3 regions of the Psychrobacillus sp. FSL K6-2843 genome follow, and region 2 is predicted to be linked to each of the others. Evidence: riboswitches for the same ligand, from Rfam matches in the RefSeq annotation. Region 2 holds a riboswitch; each other region holds the start of a gene.
The links. Region 2 has a riboswitch for lysine ahead of MKY94_RS20885 (transporter substrate-binding domain-containing protein). Riboswitches for the same ligand answer to the same signal wherever they lie in the genome.
Positions count from the first base shown of each region.

Region 1 (3,288 bases), 1.2 Mb from region 2:
ATATTATTAGAATTCAAACAACCTTCTAAAATCAACGGGCAGAACTATTGAACCACTCTTTTGCTTCTAATCGACCAAAAGGCAAACAACAAAACAATTATAATTATAACTGTTATTAACCCTATCAAGACAGAGCTTGTTAAGCCTAGTACCAAGTAACCTACTGCTGCAATAATTGCGCTAATAATAGCATAGGGCAGCTGAGTCATTACGTGGTCAATTACATTAACACCTGCTCCTGTGGCAGACATAATAGTCGTATCGGAGATTGGTGAGCAATGGTCTCCAAAAACTGCTCCTGCTAAAACAGCAGCTAAGACTGGAAGCAATAATTGAGGCTCAATCGCCATGATGATACTCGCTCCAATAGGAAGTAAGATACCAAAAGAACCCCAAGATGATCCAGTTGCAAAAGCCATAAATGCTGTTAACACAAACATTAATACAGGTATCACACCTACTGGTACATTGTTTTCCGTAACTAAAGTAGCTAAAAATGCTCCAGTTTCTAAAGCTGTGATTAAATAAGACAACGACCAAGCAAACACTAATATCAAAATAGCTGGAAGCATAGATTTAACACCTGTGCATATGGCTTTCCACACGTAAGTCATGTTTGCCTCTGGGTTCGTTTTAAATTGACGCATATATAAAATCATTGCGATTATACTAGCTGTCAGTCCCCCTATAAATAACGAAAGAGGTACATCTGTATGTTCAAAGATTATAAAGATGTCTAAAACTTTTCCTGAAAGGCTATAACCCGTCCAAAACATACTTCCTAAAGTGACAACCACTAAAGAAATAATAGGAAGTAATAAATCAATCACCTTACCATAATTATTTTCCGGGAAATCACCCTCTAAATCTCCAGGATTTGTTTTCTCCGGGTCAAAAAGTACGCCTGTATCCATCGCTCGTCTTTCATGCTTTTTCATCTCAAACAAATCAAAGTCAGTCCAAGCTGTGAAAAAGACCAATGCTAATGTTGCAATTACATAGAAGTTCATCGGTGCCATTAACACAAATGCCTCCAGCGGTGTATAATCAGTCACCGCATGTGTAGCAAAAATTACACCAAGCTGACTGATTAGGAAAGCTCCCCAACTAGAGACTGGAGACACTACACAAACTGGTGCAGAGGTGGAATCGATAAAATAAGCAAGCTTTGCACGAGAAACTTTATGAGAGTCTGTAATAGGTCTTGCGATTTGCCCAACTGCTAATGCATTAAAATAATCATCCACAAAAATGATAATCCCCAAAAAAGCAGTTAAAAGTTTAGATCCTCTTTTTGTTTTGATTCTTTTGATAGCCCAAGCAGCAAATGCTGTGCTACCACCGGAAAGACTAACGAAAGCTGTTACTACTCCTAATAATAATATAAAAGCTAAAATATATATGTTATATACGTTTAACCCACCATCCCAAAAGGAAACTTTAAATGAGTCCCATAACAAAAGAAAAGATTGTACTGGGTTAAAATTCTCCACAAGTAATGCGGCGGAAAGAATCCCCGCTCCCAATGAAAGTAAAACCCTTTTAGTCACTAAAACCATAATAATTGCCAATAACGGTGGCACTAACGAAAAAATAGTATTTTCCAAAACTGTTCCTCCTTAAAAATCGAAAAGCCAACCTATAAATATATATAGGTTGGCTTGATTATGAAATATAAGCTAAATACTTACTTCATTTGTAGCTCCCCATCTATACTGGCGTATAAATGACAGTGTTATTTTTGTTCAAAATAACCCCAACTAAATATCTTATGACTATCAATACTTAGCTTCGGCAAAGCTTCCTTTCATCTACGATCAACGGTGTCAACCTCCTGTAAATTACTCTTAAGCCTCGCAGCCTCTACCTATTCATTATTCATTTCTTTCTATTCTAACAGGGTTTTATAAAAAACGCCTTTTTTTTAATCTTTCGGCAATGGTATTGGCACCTCTACTGATGGAGCAGCAGACCCATCTCCTCCGGTGTAAATATGAGGCACCTGACCCTGTACTAAGCCCATTGCAACAGGGATATTTTGTTCAACTACACTCATCTTACTTGCCAGCGGTACAATGATTTGTACATTTACTTTAATATGAATACTAATTTCTACATAAGCATTATTTATTCCAAACTCTGTTATGGTAGGCACTACATTGGACTGAACATTACCTATTACATGGAAACGAATTGGAATTTTCGGCCCTAAGTTTCCGATTAGAGGTATATTTGTAGCCTGCCCCATCGGCACAAAGAATACTACCCCACCTTGATCTTCCATCGTATGCTTATCATATTCAATATCATCCAAGTAGGGAAGGCTAGAAAGATTACCTTTTTCTGCCTGCTCCAAATGAGATTGCACTAAACTATTTGTATCAGAAAGTACTCGGTTGATAATCTCCGTATTAAACTTAGTCGTCACCATATTTTTACTATCTGAAGGAACTTCTTCAATAATATCGTTTACGTCTAATACATTTGCCGTACGTGAATTAATCGCTTTACTAATTACCATAGAGGCAATCTTATTAGTTTGTACTTCTGCATAATCTAAATAAGTTGGAGTCAGTTGGGCATTTATGTAATAAAACACCCAAGCTACCGACAATAGAAAGCATGTCAAAAAGATAGCTAATTTACGTTGAGTGCTAAAAAATATAAAACGTTTCTTCTTTTTTCGATAAAACAACGAAAAAACCTCCTCATTACTTTTATGTAACAAGAAGGTCTTTTATGCCCTGCACTTATGCTCTTCCTTTATTCCGTACCATTTCACAACGTCTCGAATTGTTTCTGGCATAATATATTGTTTTTTTGCTGTTTTAAAGGAAGGAAAGAAATATCCAAATGTGAACATATCCAAAGTTGCCAGCCGGTAGGTGTCCTGAATAATTAACGGACTTCCCTGTATTAAGATAACACCATCTTCTCTTTCAACTATTTGTTCAAATAATACATTACCTAAGAATTTACCACGAAAGCCTAATCCTTTTACCTCGAGGTGAGGCCATTTATCATTTTTTGATTGCTCAATGATCTCTAGTAAATCTGCTCCACTTAATGTAATGATACAAGGATTAATAGGATGAGGAAGACATTGATGTAAGTCTCCTGCAGTTACAGGTCCCTCCGGTAAATCTTTTAAAAATATACCCGCTGGGAACATTGCACAATCAGCACCTGTATATTCGAGCAACCCTTTCCCAAAAAATTTAGCGAGCTCAGATTCATGAAACCATTCTTTTTCAAGCTTTACTGGATTATTAAATACAGTATGAGAAA
Region 1 is NZ_CP152021.1:2,901,366-2,904,653, forward strand. Features, by position in the region: gene MKY94_RS14730 (Na+/H+ antiporter NhaC family protein) at 45-1,607, opposite strand; lysine riboswitch at 1,692-1,874, opposite strand; gene yunB (sporulation protein YunB) at 1,925-2,695, opposite strand; gene MKY94_RS14740 (bifunctional UDP-sugar hydrolase/5'-nucleotidase) at 2,738-3,288, opposite strand, start outside.
Region 1: linked by a shared signal. The riboswitch ahead of MKY94_RS14730 (Na+/H+ antiporter NhaC family protein) and the one ahead of MKY94_RS20885 (transporter substrate-binding domain-containing protein) in region 2 are both predicted to bind lysine.

Region 2 (3,288 bases):
CGCAGCAGTAGTAGATGCTTGGATGAACAGTGAAGGTCATAGAGCGAATATCTTAAACAAAAACTATACTCATATTGGTGTAGGTTATGTAAAAGACGGTAACTACTGGACACAAATGTTTATACAAAAATAAGTGAAAAGAGTGCAAATGACGGTGGTAGCCAAGTCATTTGCGCTCTTTTTTTGCGGTTTTCCGATAAGGTGAGAAAAATGAAAAGCATAAATTATAAATAGCTAAAGTTGCGCTTTAAACGAATTCTTTCTGTGGAGTATAGCGATAAGCCATACTGTCGCATGTAATGTGAAACCAGCTTATCTCATGTTTTTTTTATAATATAAAGTTTCATGTGAAACATTTTTCGTCCCGTTCAAAATGGAAATTCTCCTAGAAAGGGGCTTCAACCAATCAACGAATGGTCTAAGAGATCCAAGAATGTATATGGAGGCTTTAAAGCGGGCTTTATTTGATTGGAGCGGCAGGCGGCGACTCCGGTGGGATGAACGAGACAGATAAGACATCACAAACGACGTGCAAGCGACAGTGATGGCTTATCCTCACCCCACGGAAAGCGTCCGCTGAGAGCGGAAATCAACCATCACTTGTTAATCAAATAGTCAAAGTGAAAAGTATTTTATTAATAGCTTTAAATAAATGAGTTAGTTTTATCTATATTCCTTTCTCTTTACTATAAAACTTATGATTGGAGCGGCAGGCGGCGCCTCTTGTGGGACGACTGAGACAGATAAGACCTCATAAAAGATGCGCAAGCGACGGTGATGGCTTATCGCTCCCCCTCGGAACCTATGCCCAAAGGGAAAAAGAAAAAGTATGATAAAGTTGAAAATGCGTTTACTTTAGCAGACTTTTCTTAGCAATTCCTCGGATTATTAGCTTTTTTTAAATGGGTAATGAAATAATTCTAAAGAGATTACAATCTAATAATAGTAATATTTTGTTTAATCAATAGAACACATGTTGACAGATGAAAATCTCTGTTGTAGACTATGAACAATAATTGAATATAACCTCGCTTTATAGAAGTGAGGTAGAGGCGCGATATTTAACAGTCCTTAGTGGAGCGTGAGTAGCTGTGATGCTAGGGAGAAGGAAATGTCGCCGAAGTTTGTAATAAACTCATTATTACATGCTGGGTCTGCAGTGAATAATTGCAGGACTGTCCGTTATAAACGTCCCGGTTTATAATGGTGTGCTATCTCATGGGGAAAAGTAGAGGATTTAGGGCAACCATACATATATGACCTGAGTCTATCTCAGGTCTTTTTTTGTACGGTTGTCCTTTTTGTATGCATGCATACATATACTAATTTAAAAAAGGAGATTAATAGAGATGAAAAAAAGTCTATTCACTTTAACATTATTATTATCAACCATTTTACTGCTTGCAGCTTGTGGAACAAAAGAGGAAGAAAGCGTTGGATCAGCTTCTGATCAAGATACTTTTACAGTAGGTTTAGAGGCAGGATATGCACCATTTAACTGGACTCAAATGGATGACAAAAATGGTGGCGTAAAAATTGACGGTAATGCAGAATATGCTGGTGGTTACGATGTAGAAATTGCTAAAAAAATAGCTGAGGGCTTAGGTAAAGAGCTCGTTGTTGTTAAAACGGAATGGGACGGTTTAGTTCCAGCCCTAACATCCGGCAAAATTGATGCAATTATTGCAGGGATGTCACCAACTGCAGAGCGTAAAAAAACAATTGATTTCTCCGAAAACTATTATACTTCCAACTTTGTTATGGTGGTAAAAAAGGGTGGGACATTTGAAAATGCTACCTCCATTCAAGACTTTAAGGGGGCGAAAATTACTGGCCAATTAAATACTTCTCACTACGGGGTTATTGACCAAATTGAAGGAGTAAAAAAACAACCGGCATCAGATAATTTCCCTGCAATGCGTGTGGCACTAGAATCTGGAATGATTGACGGCTATGTATCTGAACGTCCAGAAGGGATTAGTGCTTCATCAGCAAATGATAAATTTGTAATGATCGAATTTACAGAAGGATTCGTGGCAGATGAAGAGGAAACAGCCGTTGCAGTAGGATTGAAAAAGGAAAGTGACTTAACAGACAAAATCAATAAAGTTTTAGCAGGAATCTCAGAAGAAGAGCGACAAGAAATTATGGACAATGCTATTTTAAATCAACCAGCTGCAGAATAAGCATATAACAACGGCTGCTACTATTTTGCAGCCGTTTCATTATTTACAGCATTTACTGACTTTCCTTGGAAAGTGTGTTTATGGGTCAGCTAGTATGTAAGGAGGAAGACTATGAGTTTAGAATGGATTATATCCATCATTACAAATAATTGGCCAATGTTTTTACGAGGAGCCGGAGTAACCCTCTTAATATCCATTATTGGAACTATCTTCGGAGCTATCATCGGTTTGCTGGCAGGAGTTATAAGAACTGTTCCTATGCCGGAAAAGGGGATTAAAAGATACTTTCTTAAGCTGGTTAACTTAATGCTCTCTATTTATATAGAGTTTTTCCGTGGCACACCAATGATAGTACAAGCAATGGTTATTTTTTACGGCTCCTCATTGGCCTTTGGCTTAGACATGGATCGTCTACTCGCTGCTATTTTCATTGTTTCTATAAACACGGGTGCTTATATGGCGGAGATTGTTCGAGGCGGAGTTATTTCCATAGACAAGGGTCAATTTGAAGCCTCTCAAGCAATAGGGATGACGCATATTCAAACGATGCTTCATATTGTGTTACCTCAAGTTATCCGCAATATACTTCCTGCAACAGGTAACCAATTTATCATTAATATTAAGGATACCTCTGTGTTGAATGTAATCGGAGTCACTGAGCTGTATTTCCAAACAAAATCAGTTGCAGGAAATAACTTTAGATATTTTGAGTCATTTTTTGTAGCTTGTATCTTGTATTTCATCATGACATTTGCTGTTACCTTGATATTACGTCATTTTGAGAAGAAATTGGATGGACCTGAAAACTATACAGTCATTGGTCAACCGATGCAAATGGCAGTCCTACCAAAAGGTCCACATGAAAATCAGTAAGCAAAGGAGGAGCAACTATGGAAAAAGTAATTGAAATTCAACATTTAAGCAAATCCTTTGGAGCACATGAAGTATTAAAAGATATCGATTTCTCTGTTAAAAAAGGCGAGGTTGTATGCATCATTGGCTCTTCTGGATCGGGAAAATCGACTCTTCTCCGCTGCATTAATTTGTTGGAAAAGCCAAGTGGTGGGCAAATCATTTATCAAGGGGAGAATATTCTCGATAA
Region 2 is NZ_CP152021.1:4,069,498-4,072,785, reverse strand. Features, by position in the region: gene safA (SafA/ExsA family spore coat assembly protein) at 1-133, shown strand, start outside; lysine riboswitch at 1,040-1,222, shown strand; gene MKY94_RS20885 (transporter substrate-binding domain-containing protein) at 1,350-2,186, shown strand; gene MKY94_RS20880 (amino acid ABC transporter permease) at 2,298-3,059, shown strand; gene MKY94_RS20875 (amino acid ABC transporter ATP-binding protein) at 3,077-3,288, shown strand, end outside.

Region 3 (3,288 bases), 1.5 Mb from region 2:
GAATTAGAAAAAACTTCGAAGGATTCTGCTCATTACATATTAGAAACCTTTAATTTGCCTCAAAGTGGGATTAACAGAAGTCATAGACTAGAGGCAGGTTTTCTTGCGGAGCAGCAACAAAAAATTGGCGGCTATGAGACCGAGTGCTATGATGAGCTTGTCAAAAAAACTGGAATGGTCACTTTTCATATAAAATGGGATTTAAAAAGTTCGCGATAAAACAGCATGTATACAAAAAAGAGGATTGTAGGTAAAACGACAATCCTCTTTAAATATAGAATTATCGGCTGATAGCCAATTCAAATTCATTATGCAAGGCATTAGCAGCTTGGATCATATTCCCCTGAGGTACTACTACAGAAACTTTAATCTCTGAGGTGCTTACCATTTTGACAGGTATGTTCTCCTTACTAAGACGGTCAAACATTTGGGCAGCAACACCTGGATTAGATACCATTCCCGATCCTACTATCGATACTTTAGCTAGGCCAACCTCAAAATCAGCAAAAGTAAAACCTAATGTTTTTTTATTTGTTTCTAAAACCTCAATTGCTTCTGAAAGTGATTCCTTTTTGATAGAGAACGAAACTGTTGGCTTAATGCCCTCAACGATTGATTGGACAATAATGTCTACGTCTATATTATTATTAGCGAGTGTAGTGAAAATGGAAGCTAGCGAACCATTAAAAGGCACTTCATACTCTATAGTCAAACGTACTATATCTGATTCAAACGCTACCCCACGTACTACTAAATTATTTTCCACATCTACTTCCTCCTTTAAAATTGTTCCTTCTGTTTCTTCATAGCTTGATCGTACTCTAAGTGGTATTTTATAGTTTTTTGCAAACTCCACTGCTCGGGGGTGCAACACTCCAGCGCCTAAATTGGCTAACTCTAACATCTCATCATATTCCAACTGCTCTAGTTTTCTAGCATCTAATATATAACGAGGATCTGAAGTATAAATGCCATCTACGTCTGTGTAAATATCACATATTTCTGCATCTATCGCAGCTGCAACAGCGACGGCAGTAGTATCTGATCCTCCTCTTCCTAAGGTAGTGATTTCCCCCTCCAAAGAAATCCCTTGAAATCCTGCGACAATTACTACTTGGTTACCATCAAGATATTCATTTATCTTGTTGCCATCTAGTTGACTGATCTTCGCATTTCTATGTACATCGTCTGTTTGGATGCCTGCTTGCCAACCTGTGAGAGATAGGGCTTCCACACCAAGTGAGTTCAATTGTATTGCAAGCAAGGACATCGTCACTTGTTCCCCTGTTGACAACAACATATCCATCTCTCTTTTTACAGGACTATCGGTGATTTTACTTGCCAACAAATTTAAATCATCAGTTGTTTTACCCATTGCAGAAACAACTACTACAATATCGTGGCCTTTTTCTTTTTCATTTTGAATCCTTTTTGCGACATTCGTTATTTTGTCGAGAGTGCCTACAGAAGTTCCGCCAAATTTCATAACAATTTTACTCATTAACCTATCTCCCCTTTTGTCTCTGTCGGGATACAATAAAAAAAGCTTTCCACAAGATTGCGGAAAGCTAACTCTTCTCATACACGGTCAAAAAACAATTGCCCATGTGAGATAGCCCTCCAGAATATATATTCTGACAATCCTGCATCTCTTAAATACAGAACCAACATAGAAAAGGAAAAGCTTTTCTATATTTCGGCGAACAACCCTTTCCTAACCCCTCAATGGATCTTTCATCCTCATGATTAGTACTATTGCAATTCGCACCTCTATCTTCACTGTTTGAATAGTGAATATTAAATTGTTTTAAAGATAACATAAGATTATTCAGAAGACAATAAATTTTTCCGAAAATGAGCAATTAGATTATCTGCTAATTTACTAGGAAGCCCAGATTCGATTAACTCTTCCCTAGATGCAGCTTGCATTCGTTTGACGGAGCCAAAATGCTTGAGTAGTAGTTTTTTTCGCTTTGGTCCGATTCCTTCTATTCCATCTAATGAAGAAGCAATCGTATGCTTCCCTCTTTGTTGACGATGGAATGTGATAGCAAAACGATGGACCTCATCTTGAATCCTTTGTAATAAATAGAATGCCTCGCTAGTCCGCTTCATAGGTATAATCATTAAGGGATCACCATAAAGCAAAGAAGAAGTTTGGTGTTTCGTATCCTTGGCTAGTCCTGCAATAGGTATATCTAAGCCCAATTCATCTTCAATAATTTCGCGAGCAGCCTCTATTTGTCCTTTACCACCATCAATAATGATAAGGTCAGGAAGTGGCAGTCTTTCTTTTAGTACTCTTGTGTATCTTCTTCGAACAACCTCGCGCATCGCTCCATAGTCATCATGCTTGGCTGCTGTTCTAGTTTTATATTTACGATAATCTTTTTTATATGCTCTGCCATCAACAAAAACTACCATGGCTGAAACTGCATCTGTCCCATGGATATGTGAATTATCAAATGCTTCGATTCTGCTTGGCATGCTAATTCCCATCAATTGACCTAATTCCTCTACAGCCCCAACTGTCCGCTCCTCTTGACGTTCGATTAAGTGAAATTTTTCTTTCAATGCAATTGAAGCATTTTTTTGAGCCAGATCTACTAAGTTCTTTTTTGCTCCCTTTTGTGGAATAATGACCTTCATTTGCAGCAGCTCAGACGCCAAATCCAAATCGGTAGTATTTGGGACGAATATTTCCTTTGGCTTGATGTGTTCAGGTTTGGCATAAAACTGGCCTAGAAACGTAAGAAACTCTTCCTCCGGGTCACGATACATCGGGAATAGCGACACATCTCTTTCTATCAGTTTACCTTGGCGCACAAAAAAGACTTGGACGCACATCCACCCTTTGTCTACTGAATATCCGAAAATATCACGGTTCGTGAAATCATTCATCGTCATTTTTTGTTTTTCCATAACTTGATCAATGTGGGCAATTTGATCGCGGTATTCTTTAGCTCGTTCAAACTCAAGCTGTTCCGCTGCAGCATTCATTTTTTCTGTCAGTTCTTTCTTGACCTTACCATGTCCACCATTAAGGAAACTAGAGATTTCGTGAATTATTTCTGTGTATGTTGGTTCATCAATTTCCTTTACACATGGAGCTAAGCACTGACCAATATGATAGTAAAGACAAACTTGACTAGGTAGCTTTTGACACTTTCTTAATGGATATAGTCTATCCAGCAGCTTTTTCGTTTCATGGGCAGAATGGGAGTTTGGATAGGGTCCAAAATATTTCCCTTTGTCCTTTTTTACTTGTCTTGTAATAATTAGCTTTGG
Region 3 is NZ_CP152021.1:2,593,056-2,596,343, forward strand. Features, by position in the region: gene MKY94_RS13105 (YslB family protein) at 1-219, shown strand, start outside; gene MKY94_RS13110 (aspartate kinase) at 281-1,501, opposite strand; lysine riboswitch at 1,606-1,781, opposite strand; gene uvrC (excinuclease ABC subunit UvrC) at 1,825-3,288, opposite strand, start outside.
Region 3: linked by a shared signal. The riboswitch ahead of MKY94_RS13110 (aspartate kinase) and the one ahead of MKY94_RS20885 (transporter substrate-binding domain-containing protein) in region 2 are both predicted to bind lysine.